Regions from separate parts of the Pseudoalteromonas sp. K222D genome, predicted to be linked through region 4. Evidence: predicted binding sites of a transcription regulator. Region 4 holds the regulator's gene; each other region holds the start of a gene.
The links. The regulator sigma-54, encoded in region 4, starts transcription at its own class of promoters, with help from an activator protein. The targets are predictions, from matches to a motif close to GTTGGCACGNNNNTNGNNT.
Positions count from the first base shown of each region.

Region 1: a site for sigma-54 is predicted at 4,972-4,990, ahead of fliE (flagellar hook-basal body complex protein FliE). Genes of this name have one in related genera too.
Region 2: a site for sigma-54 is predicted at 4,499-4,517, ahead of J5X91_RS16520 (BON domain-containing protein). Genes of this name have one in related genera too.
Region 3: a site for sigma-54 is predicted at 2,547-2,565, ahead of J5X91_RS10260 (DUF2726 domain-containing protein). Genes of this name have one in related genera too.

Region 1 is NZ_JAGGDL010000018.1:39,487-45,766, forward strand. It holds gene fliI (flagellar protein export ATPase FliI) at 1-992, opposite strand, end outside; gene fliH (flagellar assembly protein FliH) at 1,011-1,826, opposite strand; gene fliG (flagellar motor switch protein FliG) at 1,830-2,870, opposite strand; gene fliF (flagellar basal-body MS-ring/collar protein FliF) at 2,863-4,578, opposite strand; gene fliE (flagellar hook-basal body complex protein FliE) at 4,599-4,931, opposite strand; gene J5X91_RS10565 (sigma-54 dependent transcriptional regulator) at 5,092-6,280, opposite strand, start outside.
Region 2 is NZ_JAGGDL010000051.1:7,898-14,177, reverse strand. It holds gene dsbC (bifunctional protein-disulfide isomerase/oxidoreductase DsbC) at 1-142, opposite strand, end outside; gene xerD (site-specific tyrosine recombinase XerD) at 205-1,131, opposite strand; gene fldB (flavodoxin FldB) at 1,239-1,760, shown strand; gene J5X91_RS16535 (DUF2147 domain-containing protein) at 1,824-2,270, opposite strand; gene J5X91_RS16530 (methyltransferase) at 2,323-3,021, opposite strand; gene srmB (ATP-dependent RNA helicase SrmB) at 3,097-4,323, shown strand; gene J5X91_RS16520 (BON domain-containing protein) at 4,578-4,898, shown strand; gene J5X91_RS16515 (YgiQ family radical SAM protein) at 5,038-6,280, opposite strand, start outside.
Region 3 is NZ_JAGGDL010000017.1:67,781-74,060, reverse strand. It holds gene tyrS (tyrosine--tRNA ligase) at 1-55, shown strand, start outside; gene J5X91_RS10270 (cobalamin biosynthesis protein) at 151-1,095, opposite strand; gene mtnN (5'-methylthioadenosine/S-adenosylhomocysteine nucleosidase) at 1,096-1,803, opposite strand; gene J5X91_RS10260 (DUF2726 domain-containing protein) at 1,911-2,507, opposite strand; gene folE2 (GTP cyclohydrolase FolE2) at 2,623-3,543, opposite strand; gene arcB (aerobic respiration two-component sensor histidine kinase ArcB) at 4,028-6,280, shown strand, end outside.
Region 4 is NZ_JAGGDL010000004.1:81,516-87,795, reverse strand. It holds gene rapZ (RNase adapter RapZ) at 1-601, opposite strand, end outside; gene ptsN (PTS IIA-like nitrogen regulatory protein PtsN) at 623-1,075, opposite strand; gene hpf (ribosome hibernation promoting factor) at 1,080-1,367, opposite strand; gene J5X91_RS03880 (RNA polymerase factor sigma-54) at 1,394-2,887, opposite strand; gene lptB (LPS export ABC transporter ATP-binding protein) at 2,957-3,682, opposite strand; gene lptA (lipopolysaccharide transport periplasmic protein LptA) at 3,679-4,224, opposite strand; gene lptC (LPS export ABC transporter periplasmic protein LptC) at 4,214-4,771, opposite strand; gene kdsC (3-deoxy-manno-octulosonate-8-phosphatase KdsC) at 4,768-5,319, opposite strand; gene J5X91_RS03855 (KpsF/GutQ family sugar-phosphate isomerase) at 5,320-6,280, opposite strand, start outside.

The sequences.
Region 1 (6,280 bases), on a different contig from region 4:
GCCGCATCGGCAATGGGATCTTGCATATCATCGCCTTCACTTAATACGGTAAAAAAGGCAGTAATAGAGCCTTGCCCTTCTCCGCCGTTACCGGCACGCTCCACCAGCGCTGGTAGTTTTGCAAACACCGAAGGCGGGTAGCCTTTAGTCGCCGGTGGCTCGCCTACTGCAAGTGCTATTTCACGCTGCGCCATGGCATAGCGCGTTACCGAATCGAGCAATAACAAAACGTTTAATCCCTGATCGCGAAAGTACTCTGCAATTGTTACCGCACTTTCGCAGCCTTTTAAACGCATTAATGGTGAAGAATCTGCCGGTGCTGCTACAACCACCGAGCGTTTTCGCCCCTCAACACCAAGTATTTCTTCAATAAATTCTTTTACTTCGCGGCCACGCTCACCCACCAGTCCCACCACAATAACATCGGCTTCACTACCACGAGTCATCATACCAAGCAGTACCGACTTACCTACACCCGAGCCTGCAAACAAGCCCATTCGCTGGCCTTGTCCTACTGTTATTACTGAATTTATAGCACGCACGCCTACATCCATAGGCTGGCTTATAGGTCGTCTTGAAAGAGGGTTTATCGGTTTTTGGGCAAACTTAAGATAGTGCTCAGCATTAATTTTACCTAAACCATCAAGAGGACGACCTAAGCCATCAACTACGCGGCCCAGCAAACTCATGCCTACAGGTAAACCTGTGTCGTTAAGTTGGGGGATCACCCGAGCACCAGGGAGCACCCCCGATATATGATCGTTTGGCATTAAATATAAGGTTTGGTCGTTAAAGCCAACTATTTCGGCGTCAACAAAGCCGTTCATAGTTTCTATTTTACATTGGCTACCTACAGGCGCACGTAAGCCTTTAGCCTCAAGGGTAAGGCCAACTACTCGCGTTAAAATACCCGCTACAGCAAGTGTTGGCGGTTTAATATGCTGTTTGTATTGAGATAAGCGTTCGCTTAATGAAACATCTAAAGCAGACATAACAGACCAATAAAATAGTTAGATACTACTGCTATGCAAAAAACTATCCAATGTTTCTTTGACACGTGTTTTAAGTGTCATATCAAGCGATGATTGCGCCGTTTTAACTTCGCAGCCGCCTCGCTCTAACGTTGGCTCTGCAATCAACTGCCAGTTATTATCTGTCACTGTTTGCTCGCCATAACTTTGCTTTATTAGCTCTAAATCTTCGGGGTGTAAATGAATTCGTATTTTTTCTTGCTCTGTATTAAGCGCATCAATACTGTGTTTAAGGGTGTGTAAAATAACATCAGGAGAGGTTTTTACTTCTTGATAAATAATAGCTTCTGCAAGCATAACGGCTAATTGCACTAATTGCTTTTCAGCTTGCTCATCCACTTTACTTAGCGGCGCGGTCAATCCCTCTAAAACACTACGTAGGCCAATTAACTGCTCTTCTATTAGTGGTTTTACATCTTCTTGGCCTTGGGTTTTTCCCAGCTCTAGGCCTTCTTTGTAGCCAGCTTCTTTACCTTCGGTAACGCCTTTATCAAAACCGTCTATGTAACCTTGCTCGTGCCCTTGTTTTACACCTTCTTCAAACGCATCTTGTCTAATGCGCTCAAGTTCGGCCATAGTAAGCGCAGGTAACTCAGGTTCTTGCGGCTCTTCAATTAGCGACTCTTCAGCCATTTCTTTTCGATACAACTCAGCAAGCGGTGTACCAAAGGCAGTAGAGCGATTACCAAAGCTTTTTTCATCGGGTGCTACATCAGGAACATCCCAGTGCTTTAATAGTTCATCGGCTTCATCGACGTGCAGTGGACGCCCTTTGTGCATTGACGATTTAGTCATGGTTTATAAAAACTCCTCGCCGCCGCCGCCGCCAAGCTGTATTTCGCCCGAGTCAGACAATCGACGCGCCGTAGAGAGTATTTCTTTTTGCGCGGCTTCTACTTCACTAATACGCACTGGTGCCATTGCCTCTAAGTCATCGGCAAGCATTTCGGCAGCACGTTTAGACATATTACCGAGTATTTTTTCTTTAAGCGCATCGTCTGTGCCTTTAATCGCTTTCATTAGTACGTCTTGTTGTACTTCGCGTAAAATTGCTTGAATACCACGGTCGTCTACGTCCATTAAGTTTTCAAACACAAACATAAGATCTTGAATTTGTTGCGACATTTCTTCGTCATGCTCACGAATAGAGTCCATTAACTGCCCTTCTACGTTGGTATCTAGGTAGTTCATAATATCGGCAGCCGCTTTTAAGCCGCCCATTTTCGCAGCTTGCGCACCTGCTTGGCCAGCAAACTGTTTTTCCATAATTTCGTTAAGCTCTTGCAAGGCAGCTGGCTGCACTTCTTCAAGGTTAGCAATACGCATGGTTAAATCCAGGCGCACTTTATCAGGAAACTGCGCCAGTATTTCGGCAGATTGCTCAGGCTCTAAATAAGATAATACAATGGTTTGTATTTGCGGATGCTCATTACGAATAATGTTAGCTACTTGCTTCGAGTCCATCCACTTTAACGAATCAAGTCCTTTAGCGCCCGATCCCATTACTATTTGGTCAATTAAGCTAGCGGCTTTATCTTCACCTAATGCAGCGGTAAGTGCTTTTTTAATAAAGTCTTCTGATTGAAAACCAATTGTACTAAAGCTTTGAATTTGCTCTATAAATAAATTATGTACTGCGCTTATTTTAGCTTGCGATAGATCCTGCAAACCGGCCATCGCCATACCCACTTTTTGCACCTGTTTGGGCTCTAAATGTTTGAGTATTTGCGCTGCATCTTCTTCAGATAAACTTAATAGCAGTATGGCCGCTTTATCTACGCCATCTAGCTTATCAACATCGAAAGCTGCTGGGAGTTGTTTTTGGTTTTGATCAGTCATCTTCGGTTAACCACGCTTTCACTACTTGTGATGATAGTTCTGGTTCATTAGCTACAAGGGCACGTACGGCTTTAAGTAAGTCTTCGTCACCATGTAAATCGGGTAGCTGCAGTGTACCATCGCTTGAGAAGCCAACTGAAGCAGAATCAAAGTCTTTATTTAGCATATCTAAGCTATTATCGCCAATATCAACCCCTGAGCTAAGTGCATCTTCATCGTACTCATCAAGCGTGCTGTCTGGGTAAATTAAGCGTTTTAGCATAGGTTTAACTACAGCCATAATCAACACAATAATAACCAATGCAGCCAGTACTAAGCGTACTATTTTCATAAACCAGTCTTGTTCCCATAAAGGTACTTCAAAACTCATATCTACGGCTTCTCGTACAAAGGGAACTGTTACTACTTCTAGGGCATCGCCGCGCTGTATATCAAAGCCAACACCACCTTGTAATAAACGTCGAATATTTGACAGTGCCTCAACCGAGCGCGGGGTCATGGTGGTTTCACCGTTTTCGCCCACTGTTGGCAAATAATCAACCGCCACCGATACACTAATTCTGCGAATCGTGCCGCTTTGTTGGCGCTTATGCGAAATAGTAGTATCGAGCTCATAGTTACGCGTGGCTTCTTTATGCGTGCGGCTCGGTGAAGTAGCACTTCCTGCGCCGCCTTGGCCTGCCACTTCTGGAATATCTGAATTTACCGGAGGCTGATTACTTAACGCGCCAGGAATACCCACAGCTAAGCCGCCTATGTTGTTTTCCTCAAACGTGGTTTCGCTTCTTACCGCTGGTAGGTCTGGGTTATAACGTTTTTGCGTTTCTTCTAATGAGCTAAAGTCCATGCTCAAATCAACTTGCGCAGTGTAATTACTCAAACCAACAATAGGGATTAAAATGCTATCTATTTTTTCTAGGTATTCTTGCTCGCGCTTACGCTCTAGGTCGTACTCTTTACGAGAACGCGCAGAAAGTGAGCTTTGTGAGCCCGAATTTAATAAACGGCCATTTTGATCGGTAACCGTTACGCGTGCAGGCTCAAGCCCTTGCACTGCTGAGGCTATCATATCCACCACAGAGTCTACTTCTTCGCTGTTAAGTGAGCGGCCGCGTTTAAGCGTAAGTACTACCGTTGCTGAAGGCTTTTTCTCTCTGCGGGCAAATACGTTTTCTTTTGGAATAGCTAACAGCACCTTGGCGCGAGTGATGTTATTAAGCTCTTCTATAGTGCGGGCAAGTTGCTGCTCTCGGCCATGCTTTAGGCGCTCGCGCTCTAAGCGTTGGCTTACACCAAAGCCCATGTCTTGCATTATTATGTCTGAGCCAGAAGTAGGACCTTGATCCAAGCCTTCGCGAGTCATTAGTAATTTTATATTTTGGTATTCGCTTTCATCAACCGACACTACGTTGCCATCAAGTTGATAATCTATTTTTTGCGCATCTAAAAAATCAAGCGTTTGAATTAGCTCTTCGGTGGGCATTTTACCTAATGGGCGCATATCTGGCTGACGTGCCCAAATAATCACAAAAATGGCAATTGCCAAACAAATCGCCAGTGCAATAATAAGGGTAACTTGACGCAATACATCAACACCGCTTAACGCACTTAAATAGCCCGACTTTTGTTCTTGTTGATCGTCACTATCGCTTTGCTCAATACCGCCACTAGCAAGTGCAAGATCTGTAGATTGATTAGATTGCGCCACAATTATTCTCCACTACCTGATTAAACAGGCATATTCATGATTTCTTTGTAAGCTTCAACAAGTTTATTACGCACTTGTACGGTCGCTTCAAATGCAACAGAAGACTTTTGCGAAGCAATCATTGCCTCAGCAAGCGATACGCTTCTGTCGCCCATTTCAACCGCTTTTACTTTTTGACCTGTGTCTTGCTGTAACTCATGCACAGTATTGAGCGCATTGCTAAGCATATCGCCAAATTGTGCTGATGACGTAGACTGAACTTGCGTAGGCAATTTATTAATTTGATTATTACGGCCCGCTTCTAAGGCCATTGATTGCATTTCTTGAAATACAGCGCTATTTTGAATTTTCATTATTTGTCTCTAACAATGCAGTTAACTCTTAAGGTTAATAAAGCACAAAACGTGCCACATAAATAAAGCTTTAAATACATGGTGTTACAGTTGGTTTTTACTTAGTCAGAGTTTTGACAGCCCTAAATTCAAGGTGTTGAATTTAGGGCTTTTTTGAAGGTTATGCAGGAAGTGAAATACCTAAGTCGCGCATTTGCGCTAGTTTATAACGTAAAGTTCGCGGGCTAATACCCAAAGTTTCAGCTACGTCTTTACGCTTGCCTTGGCAACGCGCAAGTGTTTCTAAAATAATTCGATGCTCTTTATCTTTAAGCTCATCTTTATAACTGCCTGTATCTTGAGCGAGTAAATCTGATTTTTGCTCATTCGGTGTTTGATCATCAAGCTTTTCATCACCCGACTTTTCGTCATTAATAACGGCTGTTGTTTTACTATCGTAATAGGCGCTAGTTAACGCACTTTCACTAATTGCTGGCTCTACTACAAAGTTACTTGGGGCTAAATTTTCAATAAAAATAGCTTGCTCACCTATGCTGTTACCACTGCGCAGTATAAGCGCACGCTGAATTACGTTATCAAGCTCACGCACATTACCTGGCCATGTATGGCTAAGGAGCTTTTGCTCAGCTTGCTTATCTAAAATAGCCAGCGGCTGCTTAGCTTTTATTAAATGGCGTTCAATTAAGTGCTTCGCCAACACAATTATATCGCCAGGGCGCTCGCACAATGGCCGCCACATTAGCGGAAAAACGTTAAGGCGATAATATAAATCTTCCCTAAACTGATTATTCGCTACCGCTTGTTTTAAATCGCGGTTACTGGTTGCGAGTATGCGTACATCTAGCGCAATGGTTTTACGACTCCCTAAGCGTTCAACTTCACGCTCTTGTAATACACGCAGTAGTTTAACTTGTAAGCCTAAATCCATTTCGGTAATTTCATCAAGTAAAATAGTACCACCCTGCGCTTGCTCAAACTTACCTGGACATGCCTGAATCGCGCCAGTAAAAGCGCCTTTTTCGTAGCCAAATAATGTTGCTTCTAGCATGTTTTCAGGAATCGCCGCACAGTTAATAGCCACAAAGGGCTTTGCAGCACGCGCTGATTTATCATGAATAAACCGCGCTAATACTTCTTTACCCGAGCCACTTGGCCCCAGCACCATAACACTGGCGTCTGATTTAGCTACCCTGCTTGCAAGCTCCAGCAATTGAATACTAGTTGGGTCGGCAACAATAGGGCCGTCGGTTTCTTTGGGTTTTTCGGGCAAATAGCGGCTCACCATATTTAATAGCACCTCGGGTGCAAATGGTTTGGCCATATAATCAATCGCGCCTAAGCGCATTGCC
Region 2 (6,280 bases), on a different contig from region 4:
GGTTTATTTGCTTAACGGTAACACCAAGCGCGGCAAATTTAATAACAATAGGATCATTAGCGTTAGGGGCTACAGCCACATCATTCGCTACGGCACTTAAACTAGTGCATAACATGGCACCTGCTAACATTAATTTTTTCATAATTCTTCTCTATTTTTATAAATACATATCAATTGACCGGCTTAGTGATAATAAATTTCATATTAAGCACGTGGATGATGCTGCGCATGTACCGATTTTAATCGCTCATTTGCAACATGCGTATATATTTGGGTGGTTGATAAATCACTGTGTCCTAACATCATTTGAACCACACGTAAGTCTGCCCCATGATTTAATAAGTGGGTTGCAAATGCATGGCGCAATGTATGCGGTGACAATGACGACTCAATTGATGCCAAAATAGCATAGTGCTTCACTCTATGCCAAAAAGTTTGTCGGGTCATGCCAACCCCTCGCTTTGAGGGAAACACAAAGTCGGTGGCGTGTTTAATCATTTGCGCCCGTCCCACCTTTAAAAACTGCTCAAGCCAATACATGGCCTCTTCGCCCAGTGGCACTAAACGCTCTTTATTCCCCTTACCTTTTACAAACACTACAGCTTGGCGCAAATTAATTTGTTCAATCCGCAGCCCTACAAGCTCACTAACCCGCAAACCTGTTGCATATAGTAACTCAAGCATGGCTTTATCGCGCAGCCCCATTGGCTCATCGGTATTGGGAGCGCTCAGTAGCGCCTCTACTTCAGCCTCCGAAAGCGTTTTAGGCAAAGACTGTCCTGCTTTAGGTTGCGCAATATTGAGCATTGGCGAGTCGCTAATTAACTTTTCGCGCACAAAGTACTGATAAAAACGCTTAAGCGCACTAATACTACGCGCAGTACTACGCGGCTTTAAGCCTAGATCAACTCTATGGGCTAAATAGCTTTCAACGTCTAGGCCGGTTACAGTCATTAAATTTTTGCCTTTTAAAAACTGGCAAAACTTATCTAAATCGCTGCGATACGCCGATAGTGTATTTTCACTCACCCCTTGCTCTAAATACAAACAATCTAAAAATGTTTCTAGGTAGTCGTTATTGCTTTTGGGTGCCGTGCTTGGTTCTGAAAAGTCGTCAGCTAGCGTTGTCACTTTTGTGCTCTCATTTTTGTTATAGCCATTGCCTAAGGTATCAATTAAAAACACCTTACGGTAAACTTGAGCTTATCATATCAGGCAATTACACAGTGATAAATACGATGCAAATTGGTTTATTTTTTGGCTCTACTACCTGCTACACCGAAATGGCAGCAGAAAAAATTCGCGACATTATTGGTGCCGATATCGTTACCTTGCATAATATTAAAGACGAACCACTAAAAAATGCAGAGCAATACGATTTCATTATTTTTGGTATTTCAACCTGGGATTTTGGTGAAATACAAGAAGACTGGGAGTCAAAGTGGGACGACATAGCAGACGTAAACTTAAATGGTAAAACCATCGCGTTATTTGGCATGGGTGATCAACAAGGTTACGGCCAGTGGTTTCAAGATGCGCTTGGCATGCTACACGACGAAATAAGTCCGCAAACATTTACCCAGTTAGGTTTTTGGCCAAACGACAATAGTTACGAGTTTGAAGCATCTAAAGCACTCACCGAAGACGGTACACACTTTGTTGGTTTAGCCCTTGATGAAGACAGCCAGTACGAGCTAAGCGACGAGCGTATTGCCACTTGGGTTGAACAGGTAATGACCGAGTACAGCGAAACCCTGTAATACTGTTTATTATTGTTGTACTTGTAAAGCGCAGCCACACTGCGCTTTAATTTTATTGGCTAACTACTCTACTCTTAGCCAATATTGGTTACGATAAAAAAAGCCAATATAACCACGCACTTCTAATTTTTCACCAGCATCTTGAGTCGTTAAGCGCACTGTATAGCTTTTACCGTTATTTGGGTCGAGTATTTGACCGTCTTCCCAACTACCATCACCGCTATCAATCACATTATCAATAATGGTCATGCCTAATATGGGCTGATCTTTTTTATCGCCCGAGCACTGCGAGCACACTGCATTTTGCTTATCTTTATTTAATAATGTTTCAATGGTGCCGCTTAAAACCCCGTTATTTTCAACTATACGGACATACGACTTAGCTTCATTAGTGTCTTCATCAATGGTTTTCCAAAGCCCAACAGGCGTCATACTGGCAAGTACGCTCTGCGTTGTAAAAAATGTAGCGGCTAAGGCGCTTAATAATACTGATTTAGTTCGTTTTTTCATTATAAGTTACCTGTATACATATAAACTCATCATACCAGCACTGTTTACCACATTACATCTTCAAATAAAATGCTTTGCACAGCGTAATATAATCTTCGCTATAGTTGTTTTCATTATCTTTTATACACAAAGCTGATTCCACAATGCTCTGGTTTATATAGCTAAAGGTCATTAGGCTTCGGCTAATCGCTTTATTTGGCGTCGCCTTTACTTGGCAATGAGTATTTAAAAAAAGCCCGTTTTGAGTAGCAAGCTCAATAAACACCGCAACCTCTGTAGTGGGTAAAATTAAGCTAAAGGTTGAGCCTGCATGACTGAGCTTTTTAAAAGCACTAATTAGCTCAGCAAAACTTAAGCCATCTGTATGGCGCGCAATATTACGCGCCTCATTATTACCTTTTAAACTGTGATTAAAATACGGCGGGTTGGCTATCACTACATCAAACGGCTGCGCGCTGTTAAAAGTTTGAATGCTTTGCTGGTGCACCTCTATATTTGGCCACGGGCTAGCGGCAATATTTTGCAACGCTTGTTGGTAAGCATTTTTATCAACTTCTACCGCCGTTATAGTTAACTGGGGGCTGCGCTGTTTACACATAAGCGCCAGCAATCCCGTGCCTGTACCTATATCTAGCAAGCTGTTGGCATTACTTAAATTAGCCCATGCCCCAAGCAAAATACCATCGGTTGATACCTTCATTGCACACTGTTCGTGCGCAACTTTAAATTGTTTAAATGCAAAACCAGACATTTTTTCACCTTTTCATTCACCAAGCAGGCGTAACCGAGTATAATTAGTGCCATTGTCCTTTATTTTTGACACTCTATGCAATTTTCTGAATTTGATCTTGATAACAAGCTACTCGACGCCATTAATAAAATGGGTTACGAAACGCCAACCAGCATTCAACAACAAGCTATTCCTGAAGCACTTCAGGGGCGTGATATTTTAGCATCTGCGCCTACAGGTACAGGTAAAACAGCCGCCTTTTTAATTCCGGCTATTCAATATTTATTGGATTTTCCGCGTCGTGATCCTGGTTTTGCGCGCGTATTAGTAATGACGCCAACTCGTGAGCTAGCTTATCAAATTCATGAACAATGCGAACTACTTGCTAAACGTACTAACCTTAAAATTGGGGTAGTAACAGGCGGTATTAACTATGGTACGCATAAAGAGATTTTTGAAAAAAATAATGACATTTTAATCGCCACCCCAGGGCGTTTAATGGAATATTTAGAAACCGAAAACTTTCATGCTGAACACGTAGAAATGCTTATTATTGATGAAGCCGACCGCATGCTAGACATGGGCTTTAAAAAAGAAATGAGCCGTATTTGTGATGAAGCTAAAAATCGTCGTCAGTGCTTTTTATTCTCAGCAACCCTTGAAGGCGACAGTGTTGAAAGATTTGCTGAAACAACGCTAAACGATCCAGCATTGCTTGAAGCTGAATCGTCACGCAAAGAAAAGGCTAAAATTCACCAGTGGGTACATTTAGCCGATGACTATCATCATAAACTTGAGCTGTTAGTTAATACCCTTAATGGCCCAGACGTAACTAAAGCCATAGTGTTTGTTAAAACCCGTGAGCGTCTTGAAACGCTAATTGGTGAACTAACAACTAACGACGTTAAAGCAGCCTGGTTACGCGGCGAAATGCCGCAAGACAAACGCATGAAAGCGATGGAAAACTTCCATAGCGGCAAAACCCGTATATTAGTTGCTACCGATGTAGCGGCGCGCGGTATTGACGTGGCTGATATTAGCCATGTAATTAACTTTGACCTACCACGCACAGCCGATATATATGTACACCGTATTGGCCGTACAGGCCGCGCTGGTAAAAAAGGCATCGCTCTTTCACTGGTTGAAGCGCACGATATTGGCATTCTTTATAAAATAGAGCGCTATATTGAGCAAAAACTTAAACGTCGTGTTATTAAAGGATTAGAGCCAAAGCATAAAGAAGCTAAGCCGCCGGCTAAAAAGCGTAAAGATCCGGTTAAAATGAAAGCGAAGAAAAAAGCTAAGGTTAAAAAGAAAAAGTAACTTAAGCGCATACTGTAAGTAGTATTATATTAGCCGACAAAAATGTCGGCTTTTTAATGCCTGCTCCTCCATAACTGCATGGTTTAGGGCTATGTAATCTCTACTTAGTTTTATGTAACAATTGCCCACCTGAATTCCCACTTAATAAAATAGCCTTTATTTTCAGTACATTAAATATGGAACGATAATTGTAACTATCATGGTAACTCTGCCTAATTTGGCTACCCGATTAATTGCAATGTAAGGATATGATTATGAGCCGTTTAAAATTAACTATCGCTTTAGTATCATTTTGTTGTTTGTTTTTATTCGCATGCGCTACAAAAGTGAGTGCTACAACAAATATGGTTGTCGTTAGCAGCCTGGCAACCCAACCTAACTTACAGCAATCGATTACCCACACTTTGCGTACCAACCCCAATTTAGCGCTAAGCGATATTCGCGTACAAGTTAAAAATGGCGAAGTAGATTTATACGGTAAAGCGCAAACAGGTTTTGAGCGTGCGTTGGCACAAAAGTTTTTAGAAAATATGGATGGCGTAAAAATCATTCGTAACAAAATTGATATTATTTAAGTTTTACTTAAATAACTTACATAAAAAATGCCGCTTATTGCAAAATAAGCGGCATTTTTTTCAGTGCTCATATATTCAGTAATCAAGCCCAAGCTTAGTAATAAGCCAAACAGGGTAACTACTTTTTAAGCTATGAGCTCTATTTAGCTCTTTGGCGATTACTCGCTACCTTTGGTTTTGTATTGGCCTTATGAAATTGGCTAAAACCAGTATGGCGCGTTAATGCTGGGCGCCCACCTCGACTACTTCCTTTTGCAGCTCTTTCGTCGCGCCCTTCTTCTGGCACTAAGCAATTTGGCGCTTTACCTATTAGGTTAGCTTTACCCATTTTGCGCAGTGCTTCGCGGATCATTGGCCAGCCCGCAGGATCGTGATAGCGTAAAATTGCTTTATGTAAACGACGCTGGCGCGCACCTTTCGGCACAGGTACTACTTCGGTATTATTTTTAATATTACGCAGTGAGTTCATCTCGGTATGATAAATAGTGGTCGCATTTGCCATTGGAGATGGGTAAAAATTTTGTACCTGATCAAGTTTAAAGTCGTTCGACTTAAGCCACAAAGCCATGTTTACCATGTCTTCGTCTTTAGTACCTGGGTGCGCCGAAATAAAGTATGGGATTAAATACTGTTTTTTACCCGCTTCTTTTGAGTACTTATCAAATAACGCTTTAAACTGATCGTACGCTCCCATACCTGGCTTCATCATTTTTGATAATGGTCCATCTTCGGTATGCTCTGGCGCTATTTTTAAATATCCACCTACATGGTGAGTAACTAATTCTTTAACGTAACGTGGATCTTGCACGGCTAAATCGTAGCGTACACCCGAGGCGATTAATATTTTTTTAATGCCTTTAACTTCACGGGCTTTTTTATACAGCTCAATTGTTGGCGTATGATCGGTATCCATATGCTTACATATTTCAGGGTATACACACGATAAACGTCGACAGGTACTTTCTGCTTTTTTGCTGGTACAACCCAATTTATACATGTTGGCTGTTGGGCCACCTAAGTCAGAAATAACCCCGGTAAACCCGGGTACTTTATCTCTAATTTGCTCAATTTCTTCAATTATTGATTCTTGCGAACGGCTTTGAATAATCCGCCCTTCATGTTCGGTAATCGAACAGAAACTGCAACCACCAAAACAGCCTCGCATAATATTAACCGACGTTTTAATCATGTCGTAGGCAGGTATTTTTGCATCCCCGTAGCTAGGATGAGGAATACGTTGATACGGCAAACCAAATACGGCGTCCATTTCATGTGTTTCTAGTGGATATGCTGGGGGATTAACCCAAATAGAACGATCGCCGTGGCGCTGAAAAATAGCACGAGCACAACCTGGGTTAGTTTCTTGGTGCACAATACGAGAA
Region 3 (6,280 bases), on a different contig from region 4:
TACGGCTATTTACCAAGTAGGTAAGCGTAAGTTTGCAAATATTACTGTAGCGTAAAGCTAAACGGTAAAATGCTAAAAACCAGCCACGGCTGGTTTTTTTGTGCTTATATTTTTTGTATTTTTAATAATAGGTGTGTAACTCGCCCTTAGCTAAATGTTTTTAAGTATTTCTATGCAAACAACGACCAGTAACCAAAATACCCGCGCTTGATTTAGTCTATTAATAGTAATCGGCACGTCCTCAGCAATAGGGAGGCGTTCGGTACCAATACGCATTTTGTTAAAACGTTCGCCAAAATACACTGCAGGCCCGCCTAGTTGTACGCCTAATGATGCAGAGCAAGTGCTTAAAAGCCACCCAGTATTAGTTTGATAAAAGTGCCTGCCATAATGCTTTATATAATGCATGCTTAGCTTGCTCGCTTTACTGGCTGCAATAGTCAGTGCCAATAAGCGCATAGGAATAAATTCAATAATAAACAAGGTAATTTTAAGCGGCTTTAAAAAAGGGCTGTTGGGTTTAATGTTACTGCGCCATGCCTGCTCAATTAAAGTAAGTAATCGATAGGCAAGCGCTGCAATAGGCCCAAGTACTAAAAAAACAAATATCACCACAAAGTAATATCTTGCAGTACGTAATATTAGGCTCTCTATTAAGGCTTTAATTATGCCTGCACCAGAGAGTTTAGTAACATCTCGGGCTACTAATGGCTTTAATAGCTCACGGGCGGCAGATTTTTGGTTTTGTTTGGTAAGCTTAGCAATACGTAGTGCTTTTTTATCAATAGCTTTACTCTCAAGGCATAAATATAAAATAAGCCCGGCGAGTAATTCAGGGTAAAATGCAAATTCCAGTAGTAATACAATAATAATAAGTACCACACTTAAAATAAGTGTACTGGCAAGGGCTGCGGCTAAATATTGATAGCTATTGGGTTCTGCTGCTTTATAAATACGCTTACCAATAGCGCTAAAAATAGCCGTTAAAGCGGTGTTAGGATGATACCAACTAACAAGTGGTAAAAAGCGCTCAGCAAGGAGCGCCATTATAAATACAATAAAGTCCAAGTGATTTTGAACCATATTGCTGAGCATTTACAGTGAAACTGCCGTTAGCTTTTCAAGTAACGCCACTACCATTTTAGATGAATTGATTGATGCTGTTTCTAGGTATTCTTCAAACGACTGCGGCGACTCTTTGCCGGCAATATCTGACATCGAGCGAATAACCACAAACGGTGTATTAAGTGTATGACAGGTTTGCGCAATTGATGCCCCTTCCATTTCTACTGCAAGCATTGTAGGAAAGTCGCTACGGGCTTTTTCAATACGTATTGGGTCACACATAAATATGTCGCCGGTACAAATTAAACCAACTAAGGTTTTTACGTCACTAATTTGCGCAATAGTTTGCTCTGCGGCAGCCACTAATTTAGGGTGTGCTGCAAAACCTGCTGGCATTTGTGGTACTTGACCTATTTCGTAACCAAAGGCAGTTACATCAACATCATGATGACGAACTTCTGACGAAATAACTACATCGCCCACATTTAATGACGGATCAAAGCCGCCGGCAGAGCCGGTGTTAATTACGCAATCAGGGGCGAAGTTGTCAATAAGTAATGTAGTTGCAATAGTTGATGCTACTTTACCAATACCAGATTGAACCAATGTTACTGTGTTACCTGCTAATTCACCGGTATAAAAAGTAAAACCAGCTTTAGTTAAAGTTTGTGGATTTTGCATTGCTTCGCGCAAAATTTTAACTTCTGGCTCCATTGCGCCAATAATACCAACATTCATAGTGTTAAGTTCCTGAGTTTGAATGCGCTGATTATACGTGAAGTTAGCGCTAAAAAACAAAAAAGCGAGCAGTTTTACTTTGCTCGCTTTTTATTATGTTATTTACGTTAAATTTCGGCTAGTGCTGTAGAGTGCGCTTTAGCTTGAGAAGGTGATAGTACCGCTGGTTTTTGAACTCGGGTACGAATAGGGCGAGCTGTTTGCGTAGCCGCAGGTTTGCCGAGTTTAAACATAATAGCGTCGCGTACTTCACTTGGGCGATAGCCTGATTTTACTTTCATACGAATATGCGGGATGCCAGCGGCCTCTAATGCGCCATTAACAAACCAGTCGCGTTGTGCTTTATGGCCATCTTTATTGGCATTGTTTACTAAGTCTACGGCTGCCACTATGGTCATTTTTTCTTTATCGACTAGCACAAAATCAAGCTGTTTATTTTTAGCTTTAGCCATTGCGGCACGCTTAGACTTTGCCGATAAACCTTGTTTGCAATCAATCACGTCGATTAGTTTTACACGACTAACAATTTTATACTGATCGCCCACTGCGCGTTCTAATAAATTTAAAAAAGCACTTTCTACTTGAGTAAATACATTTTGCTTGCGGGTAAAAGGATAAGGGTTTCCGCCATCATCGTTAAACTTTGACGCAACAACAGAGGCCCCAACAACTAATACTAAAATTGATAATAAAGCGAATTCCATACGGTAACTCCATAACAACAAATTGACACTGCTTAAGTAAAGCAATTAACGTGCCTAAATTAGTTAGTTAAGTAGTATGTTTCCGTATGGATATTGAACACTGCAAAATAAGAACTTAAGCTCTATAACCGCCAGCAACGCCTTTAACTGCAATAGCGAGTGCGTCGTGCGCATGCAGCGATTCGTAATGATTTATTTGTAACCAGTAATCACTGTATTGCTGTGTTTCTAGTAGCGCTTTAATTTTACGAGCAGCATCTTCACAAAACATTAAATTTTGACCATTTAGGCGGGCAAACTCTTGTTCATCTTCACGTTTCACCGCCGCTTGTACTGGCGTTTTTAATTCATCTTCAATCGTGTTAATTAAATTAACTACGTCAAATTGAGTAATATTACTGTCGAGCTTTACTTTTACATTAGCAATTGAGCGCTGCGAGTGTGGGGTGGCTACAATACCTTGCGTAGTACCTAGCCATTCTAGTGCTTCTTTTTGACTGAGGGTTTCTTGATTGAATTTTTCGGCAAATGCATTTTGTATCAGCTGACGCGCAAGTGCCGCTGAACATGGGCAAGTTGATGAATAGGTTACATCAACACTTAGCTCGTAATTAATAACACCTTGTTCAATTGTGCTGGTTAATATAACAGGGTAGCTTTTCCAGCCAGCCTTGTCGCTTAATAACGATTTACGGCGCAGTGGTAATTCAAACTTAAATTCTATAAGTGCTTTATCACTTAAGCCTTCGTGGCTACTAATAAAAAAATCGAGCGCTTGAGCCAATGTTTGAGGATTAACTTGCTGCTCAGTAGAGAGCGTGTCGAGCGCTAAAAATAAGCGAGACATATGAATGCCTTTTGCATCTTCTTTGTGTAAGTTTACAAAAGCGCGGGCTTTAGCATTAACAGTAACTGGCGTTATGCCATGCGACTCAAAAATAAATGGCAGTTCAATTTCACCCATTCCCACCCAGTCTAATGTACCAGTTTGTAAGGCGGGAGCCGTGTTAGCTATATCGGGCATATTAGTTTGCATGGTGTGTTACTCGTTATTAGCAATAATAAAGCGCCGCATTTTACACTAAATAATTTATTGCTGGAATGATGAGTTGTAGCCAGCTAATGATTCAAACAATAAATATTAGAGTTTTTATCGCACAACATGAAAATAGCTGATAGAAAATGCTAAAATTAACCATAACATGCAATTTAAACCTTTTTGTAATTAGGGGCTGTTGATCTTTCAAGGTTGAATTTACAGCAGTCTGTTTGGTATTTAGGCAAGGCAGAGCCTGTGTTGTGTTTATTCCCCATAAATTGGCGATAACGCAGCATTAATGCCAAACAGGCGCTGCCCGAAGGGTTCTGCCTAGGGGGAATTAACTCTTTGTTGCTCGGTTTTTACTTAGCCCACTAGGTTATAAACCTCGCGCCGCGATTAAATTGCCTCTAGTTTGAATAAATACTAACCCGCAAAGGTCAACAGACCCTAAGCATTTAGCTAAGAGAAACACTGATATATGACCGATTCTTCTTTGAGCCCTTGGGCTCGAGTTCTTTCTAGTTTAATAACTCGGTTTGGTGAGTTTAAAACTGCAGCCATTTGCTATGCTTTGTTATTGGCAGTTTCGCTTGTTTTATCAAGTATGTTTTATTATGTTGCCGTTGGAGAAGTTAATCTTGTTGATATATTAGCTGTGGTATTTTTTACCTCTGTGGTATCGCCTCTGGTTATAAGCGTGCTAATAAATTCAATCAGGCAACTAGATGCCTCCTATGCATATTTAGACAGTGCGACAAAACAAGAAAAGCTACTCAATCAAACATTAAAAGATAATATAAATCGCTTAAATGTAGAAATTGATGAGCGTAAAATGGCGTTTCATGCCAAGCACCGGGCAATAGAAGAGCTAAGAAAAGAAATTGCTGAGCGTAAAAAAACACAACAAGAGCTTGCCCAGCAAAGTATGCTACAGCGCTCAATAGTAGACTCCTCCCCCGATTTATTTTATTACCGCGACGACAACGGTGTGTTTGCTGGCTGTAATAAAATGTTTGAAGAAGTAATGGGTAAAACCAGTGACGAATTAATCGGTAAGAGTGCTGAACAAATATTTCCTAATCAATTTTTATCTGAAGTTTTAAAAACCGATAAACAGGTAGAGCAAACTCATCAAGCATTAACTATAGATGTTCAATACGATGTGGGCGGCGAAACGCGTTGGTTTGAATTACGTAAATTGCCGTTTATTAATGATAAAGGTAAGTACATAGGTTTACTTGCATTTGGCCGTGATATTACGAGTCGTAAAGAGGCTGCAGAAGCACTTGAAACAGCCTACAAAGATAAAGGTAAATTTATTGCCACTTTGAGCCATGAGTTGCGTACACCACTTAATGGCATTGTTGGTTTAACACGTATGTTGCTTGATACAGAGCTTAATAAACAGCAGCGTAGTTGGTGTAATACGGTGTTTTCGAGTGCCGAAACACTAGGTAATATATTTAACGACATTATAGATTTAGACAAAATAGACAGAGAGCAGTTAGATATTGCAACTAATGCTATAAACGTATCAGACTTTATTAACGATGTGGTTAACTTTGCAGGCCTAATTGCTGAACAAAAAGATCTTTCTTTTGATATTAAACGCTTAGGCATGCTAGATATTTATGCGCAACTAGATCCAACCCGACTTCGCCAAGTTGTTTGGAACTTAATAAATAATGCGGTTAAATTTACTCATAAGGGCAGTGTAACCCTCACCTGTATTCGTGAAAATCGAGATGATGGCCCTTGGCTTACCATGAAAATATCAGACACCGGAGAAGGCATACCAGCCGAACAGCTCTCTCGTATTTTTGATATGTATTATAAAGCGCCAGATCTTAAAGGCACCAATGCTATTGGTTCTGGCATTGGCTTAGCAGTAACCAAAGCCTTAGTTGATGCAATGCAGGGGATTATTTCGGTTAATAGTACCGAAGGCGAGGGGAGCTGCTTTATAGTAGAAATACCGCTAATTTTATGTAGCGCACCCACTGAGAATAGTTATGTAGGACGCAGCTTAAATATACTGTTAGTAGAAGATGTGCCGTTAAATGCCGAAATTGCGACTAACTTACTTGAACAGCGTGGTCATGAAGTTATTTGGGCTGAGACCGGCGAAGATGCATTGTCTTTTGTAGAAACTGAAGACGATTTAGATTTGATCTTACTTGATATGCAGTTACCCGATATAAACGGTGATGAAGTAGCAAGGCAAATAAGAGCCGATAGCCATTTTGATAAATTACCTATTGTAGCGCTTACCGCAAATGTGCGCAGTGCAGAGCAAGAGCTAGAGGGGATTTCAATCCAAGGAGCGCTCGCTAAGCCTATCAATACGGTAAAACTAGATAAAATATTAGCTGATTTATTTGGTATAAAACAAACAAGAAGTAATGAGCCACAATTAAAAGTAAGTGCAGCAGCGCTTGCTGACATTAATGCACATTTACTTGATGTTGAAACTATAGAAGACTTTGTAAACTCAATGGGTTTGGTGGTGTTTAAACGCAGTAGTCAGTTATTTGAAAAACTCAATCCCCAGTATCAGCAAGAGTTACTTACCTCGTTAAACTCAGGCGACAGAGAAGAATATAAATCAGTTGCACATAAGCTTAAAGGTGCTGCGGGATCTGTAGGCTTAAATGATGTGCAATTACATGCAAAAGTAATGGAGTATGGTGCGCTGGATGAATCTGACGAGGTATTAAAGCAGTGGTTAGAT
Region 4 (6,280 bases):
ACCCAGTTAAGGGCTTTAGCTCAGGTTCCCAGTGTGGGTTTGGTAAAAAACGCGCATCAAAAACATAATCAGCACCTTTGGGAATACCATGCTTAAAGCCAAACGACTCAAAGGTAATGATAAGCTGTTTGTCTTTTTTACCGAGTATGGTTTCACGCATAGATTCAGCAAGTTGATGCACACTTAAATCGGTTGTATCAATGACATGATCAGCCCGCGTTACGAGTACATCGAGTAATTCTTTTTCTTTTTGTATTGCTAAATCTAGCGGTAGCGAATCAATCGAAAGCGGGTGCAAACGACGCGTTTCTGAATAACGGCGGATTAATGTTTGATCGTCACTATCTAAATAAAATAACGTTGGTTTAGCAAAGTCGGGCAAGTACTCAAGAATATCGTTAAATTGCTGCTGATCTTTAGGCAGGTTACGCACATCTATACTAACGGCTATTTTATCGTAGTTATCAGAGACACTGCGCACTAATGAAGGCAGTAAATTTACCGGAATATTATCTACACAATAGTAACCTAAATCTTCTACAACACGTAAAGCAACCGATTTACCAGAACCCGATCGGCCACTTATAATAATTAATTCCATTTACCACCCCTTTATTAGTAACTAGGATTGATCCAAAATAACTTGGTATAATGCTTCATCAGACTTTGCCGCACGCAATTGCTTACAAAACTCTTTATCGTTTAGTTTATCAGCTATTGTGGCTAGTGTTTTCAAGTGCTGCTGGTTATCGCCATCGGGCACTATAAGTGCAACAAAAATATCAACTGGACGATTATCAATTGCATCAAAATTAATAGCGGTTTCGCTTATTAAAATTAAGGCAAGAGGTTCCTGCGCCCCGCTCATACGGCCATGTGGAATTGCTATTCCTCGGCCAATACCGGTACTGCCTAGCTTTTCTCTTGCCAATAAAGCAGTGAGAATATCTTGCTGGGGTAAATACGGCATTTTTTTATGCGCGAGTTCACTGATGAATTCTAAAATTCTTTTTTTACTATTAAAAAGGACCACAGCTTTGCTGCAGTCCTGGCATATAAGTGAGCTTAATTTCATAGTGTTAGTGTCGAGCAAACTTCTCTTTGTGTTTAATTACTTGACGATCGAGTTTGTCAATCAACGAGTCAATGGCAGCGTACATATCTTGGTGTTCGGTCGATGCAAATAGCTCAGCGCCACTTACAAAAATTGTTGCTTCAGCTTTTTGACTTAATTTTTCTACATCGAGAATAACATGCACATTAGTTATGTGATCTGAGTGTCTTTGCAGCTTTGCAAATTTATTATTTACATAGTCTCTTAATGAGTCTGTAATGTCTACATGACGACCAGTTAAGTTTAGTTGCATCAGCATTTTCCTCTTTGTTGTACGTCTTAAATCAAGCTTTTACGTTGATTCGACGGGGGAATAGCCAGAGATTCGCGATATTTTGCAATTGTCCGTCTAGCTACTTTAATTCCTTGCTCAGCCAATATATCTGCAATCTTGCTATCACTCAATGGTTTGGCTAAGTTTTCTGCAGCTATCAACTTTTTAATCAAGGCACGTATAGCAGTTGATGAACATTCGCCACCATTTTCGGTGCTTACATGGCTTGAAAAAAAGTACTTAAGCTCAAAAATGCCACGTGGAGTGTGCATGAATTTTTGTGTAGTGACCCGTGAAATAGTCGACTCGTGCATTTCAACTATTTCGGCAACATCGTTTAAAACCATAGGTTTCATGGCTTCTGGGCCATGTTCAAAAAACGCTTGTTGTTGCTTAACAATACAATTAGTTACTTTTAGGAGTGTTTCGTTTCTACTTTCTAGGCTTTTAATAAACCATTTAGCTTCTTGTAAGTGCGAGCGAATAAATTGGCTGTCACCACTGGACTTTACCGTACGAGACATAGCAGCATATTGGCTGTTAACACGTATTTTTGGCATGCTATCTGGGTTTAGCTCTACCACCCAGCGGCCTTTTATTTTTTTAACAGATACGTCAGGTATAACGTATTCAGATTCTTCTCTGACAATAGTATCCGCAGGCTTAGGATTAAGCGTATGAATAAGTGTCATTATTTCTTTAAGCTCTTCTTCTTTGAGCTTAGTTTTTTTCATTAACGTACGATAGTCGCGAGCAGCGAGTAAATCGATATGATCAGTTAACACCATTTTTGTTTCGTTAATATAAGGGGTGTCTTTATCAAATTGGTTTAATTGAATACATAAGCATTCTTGTAAGCTGCGAGCTGCAATACCAACAGGATCAAATAATTGAATGCGCTTTAGCACTGCTTCTATTTCATCTAGTTCTACTTCGTGTTCGTCATCACTTTCTTGATTAAAGCTTGCTAAAAGGTCTTCGCAACTGATAGTTAAAATACCAGAGTCATCTACGGCTTCAACAATAGCTATGGCAATAGCTTCGTCTATAGGACTAAAAGGAGTGAGCTGTAATTGCCACATTAAGTACTCATGCAGAGTTTCGGCTGATGCACCTTGATAAATAGATTCATCTTCAGGCATTGGCCCCGATGAAGAGGCAGGCGCTGCGCTCATATATTCATCCCATGATACATCCATGGCCATATCGTCGCTTATGGTGTCTTTGTTTAGTGCTTCACCGCTATCTTGCTCATACTCGCTCGGGGTGTCATCGGCAGAGGCACTAACAGTAATATCATCTGCTTTTTGCTCGTTTTTACCAGCTGATTCTTCCGTGTAATCTTGCTCATCAACTTCTAGTAGCGGGTTGCTATCAAGTGCTTCTTGTATTTCTTGCTGGAGATCCAAGGTACTAAGCTGCAATAAGCGAATAGCCTGTTGCAGTTGCGGAGTCATTGTAAGTTGCTGGCCCATGCGCAGCTGTAATGATTGCCTCATTTATCTCTAACAATCCTTATAAATTGATATGATTAATCTTAGCAGATGCTTATAGTAATAACATAAATATTACAGTTTGAACTGCTCGCCTAAATAAACATCACGTACTGTTTTATCGTTTAATACAAATTCAGGAGTACCAGATGCAATTAGCTCACCATGAGAAACAATGTAGGCTTTTTCGCAAACATCAAGGGTTTCCCTTACATTGTGGTCGGTAATTAGCACGCCAATACCACGGTTTTTAAGGTGTTCTATAATTTTTTTAATATCGAGTACTGAAATAGGATCCACGCCAGCAAAGGGCTCATCAAGTAATATAAATTTAGGATCTGCAGCTAAAGCACGTGCTATTTCTACGCGGCGGCGTTCACCACCAGATAACGCCATGCCTAAGCTGTCGCGAATATGTTGCAGGCTAAATTCGTCCAGCAAGCTATTTAGGGTTTCTTCTCTGGCTTGTTTGTTTAGTTGCTTACGCGTTTCTAAAATAGCCATTAAATTTTGATACACAGTGAGCTTTCTAAAAATAGACGATTCTTGTGGTAAATAACCAATACCTAAACGAGCACGGCTGTGCATAGGAAGTAGGGTAATATCGTTATCATCAATTAATATTTTGCCTTTGTCACTAGGAACTAAGCCTACAATCATGTAAAAGGTTGTGGTTTTACCAGCACCATTTGGACCAAGTAAACCAACAATGCTCCCTGCTTTTACTTCAAGGCCTACATTTTTAACAACTTCACGGCCTTTATAGCTTTTTGCTAATAGCTCTGCTTTTAATGTACTCATGGCTGACCTTTATTGAGTTTTTGTTCTTTTTTTACGTCTATAGGCACTAAAATAGTGTGCACCCGATCAGTTGAGTTTTCATCTTTTTCAGCACTTATAAGCTGTTGCTCTATATCGTAGGTGATACTTTTAGCCGTAATTTTTTGCCCAGCTTGAGAAATGTTTGCATCTCCTACTAGGGTTAAAAAACGTTTCGCTACATCGTAACGTACTTCGTTAGCGCTGGCGCTCATGACAGTGCCATCTGCTTGCTTTTCTTCAAAATATGCAGGGCTGCCTGTGGCAATTAATAGTTGTTTATTATCGCCAAGTTCGTCGCGCTTATGTACTTCTAAACGATCGGCGGTGATACGACGATTACCGTGGATAATCTCTACGTTTTTTTCAAAAATACCAACATTTTCTTTTAGTTGACCTTCTTGTCGGTCAGCACTAATAGAAATTTGATTAGCTAGTGGGGAAGTACTTTGCTCTGCCGCATTACTATTAAATGCAAGTATAAGCGATGGAATAATAAGTATTTTTGCAAGGTTATTGGTCATAATATAGTGTTCGCGTATGGTTAATTAGTTTTATCACCTCGGTTGTTAAATTGGCTTCAAGGCCTTTACCGGTGATCTTTAAATTCGGTCCAGTTATAATAACGGGTTGTTCGCTGTGCATAGTGAGTAGCTTTATATCTACTTGAATATTGTCGGCGGTGATTTTGTCTATCATTGCACCATCAATTAAGTTTTGGGCAGTTACATTACCCTCTAAAATTAATTGTCTTTCATCGTAAAGTGTTGCTTCATCAGCATTTATACGCCACGTTTTTTGTCTGTCGTCGTACAATATAAAAGTAGGTTTTTCGAATAAGGTAAATCCTAGCTGCTCGTAAAGCTCCGTTTTAACCGCAGTTACTTTATGGCTAATTTCACCGTTTTCGTCAAAAGCTGTTTGTTTTAGCTCAATGGCGGTGTAATCGGGTTTAGCTATCACTTCTGCGTCGGCTTTAACAACCGTATTTATCTGAGTAAAATAAGGGTACCAAAGCCAAACCATACAGCTGATGAATAAAACGCTTAAGACTATGCGCGCTATATTCATGAACTAGTGCCTTGGCTGGTTAATGGTTTATTGTTTTCAAGCATAAGTAAGTCGGTCAGCTCTCTTACTGCACCAAAACCACCCGGCATTTGCGTAGTGTAATGTGCTAAGCGTTTAATTAGTGGGTGCGCATCGTTTACTGCGACTGCAAAGCCAACTAACTCCATAACAGGCATATCTGGGCCGTCATCACCAATATAAGCAATTTGCTCATCGCTTAAATTAAGCTTGTTTTTAAGCTCTTGGTAGGCAATAAGCTTGTTTTCTTGACCTTGATAAATATGCTGTACGGTTAAGCTGGTCATGCGTTGTTGTACTATTTGCGAGTGCCTGCCGGTAATAACCGCTACTTCAAAGCCGCTGTTAATAAGTGCTTTAATACCAAAGCCATCTTTTGTATTAAATGCTTTTAGCTCTTCACCTTGGTTGCCTAGGTAAATTCGGCCATCAGAAAATACGCCATCAATATCGCATATAAGTAGCTTTACTTTTTTTGCGCGCGCTTTAGCGTCATCACTTAGCGCTTGATAGAGCTCTTCAAATTGCATTTATAATACTCCCGCTTTAAGTAGGTCTTGCATATTGAGTGCACCAATAGGCTGATTATGCTCATTAATAATAATTAAGCCATTAATACGTTTATGTTCCATAATATTAAGCGCTTGCGCAGCAAGCATATCTTGGGTTGCCGTGGTACACGATTTAGTCATTACTGCATCTATTAGTGTGGTATGAATATCAACGCGTTGCTCTAAAATACGACGTAAGTCACCATCGGTAAATAACCCGGCAAGTTGCTGATTATCGTCAACTATGGCGGTCATACCTAAGCCTTTAGCTGTCATTTCAATCAGCGCATCTTTAATGGTTTGCGAAGTAGTTATAATAGGCGTATTTACACCGCAGTGCATAACATCTTTTAAGGTGAGCAGTAATCGCTTCCCTAAACTGCCACCGGGATGTGACAGTGCAAAATCATCGGCAGTAAACCCGCGCGCTTCTAACAGTGCTACTGCCATTGCATCGCCCATTGCGAGTGTGGCAGTGGTACTTGCTGTTGGTGCTAAGCCTAATGAGCAGGCTTCTTTTTCTACTTTAATGCATACATGCACGTTAGCAAGTGTTGCCATGGTTGATTGCGTATTTCCTGTCATGGAAATAATTTTTGCACCAAGGCGTTTTAACACTGGAATAATATTAAGTACTTCACTGGTTTCGCCAGAGTTAGAAATAAGCATAACGACATCGTTTTTAGTGATCATGCCCAAGTCGCCGTGGCTGGCTTCGCCAGGGTGCACAAAAAATGCAGGGCTGCCAGTACTTGCTAAAGTTGCCGCAATTTTATGGCCAATATGCCCCGACTTACCCATACCAATAATTATAATACGGCCGCTGCAGTCATACATAAGCTGACATGCCTGATGAAAATTATCATCTACATATTGTTTTATATCAAAAAGTGCTTGGCGCTCGATATCAAGAACGCGTAGTCCTTGCTCGATAAAACTT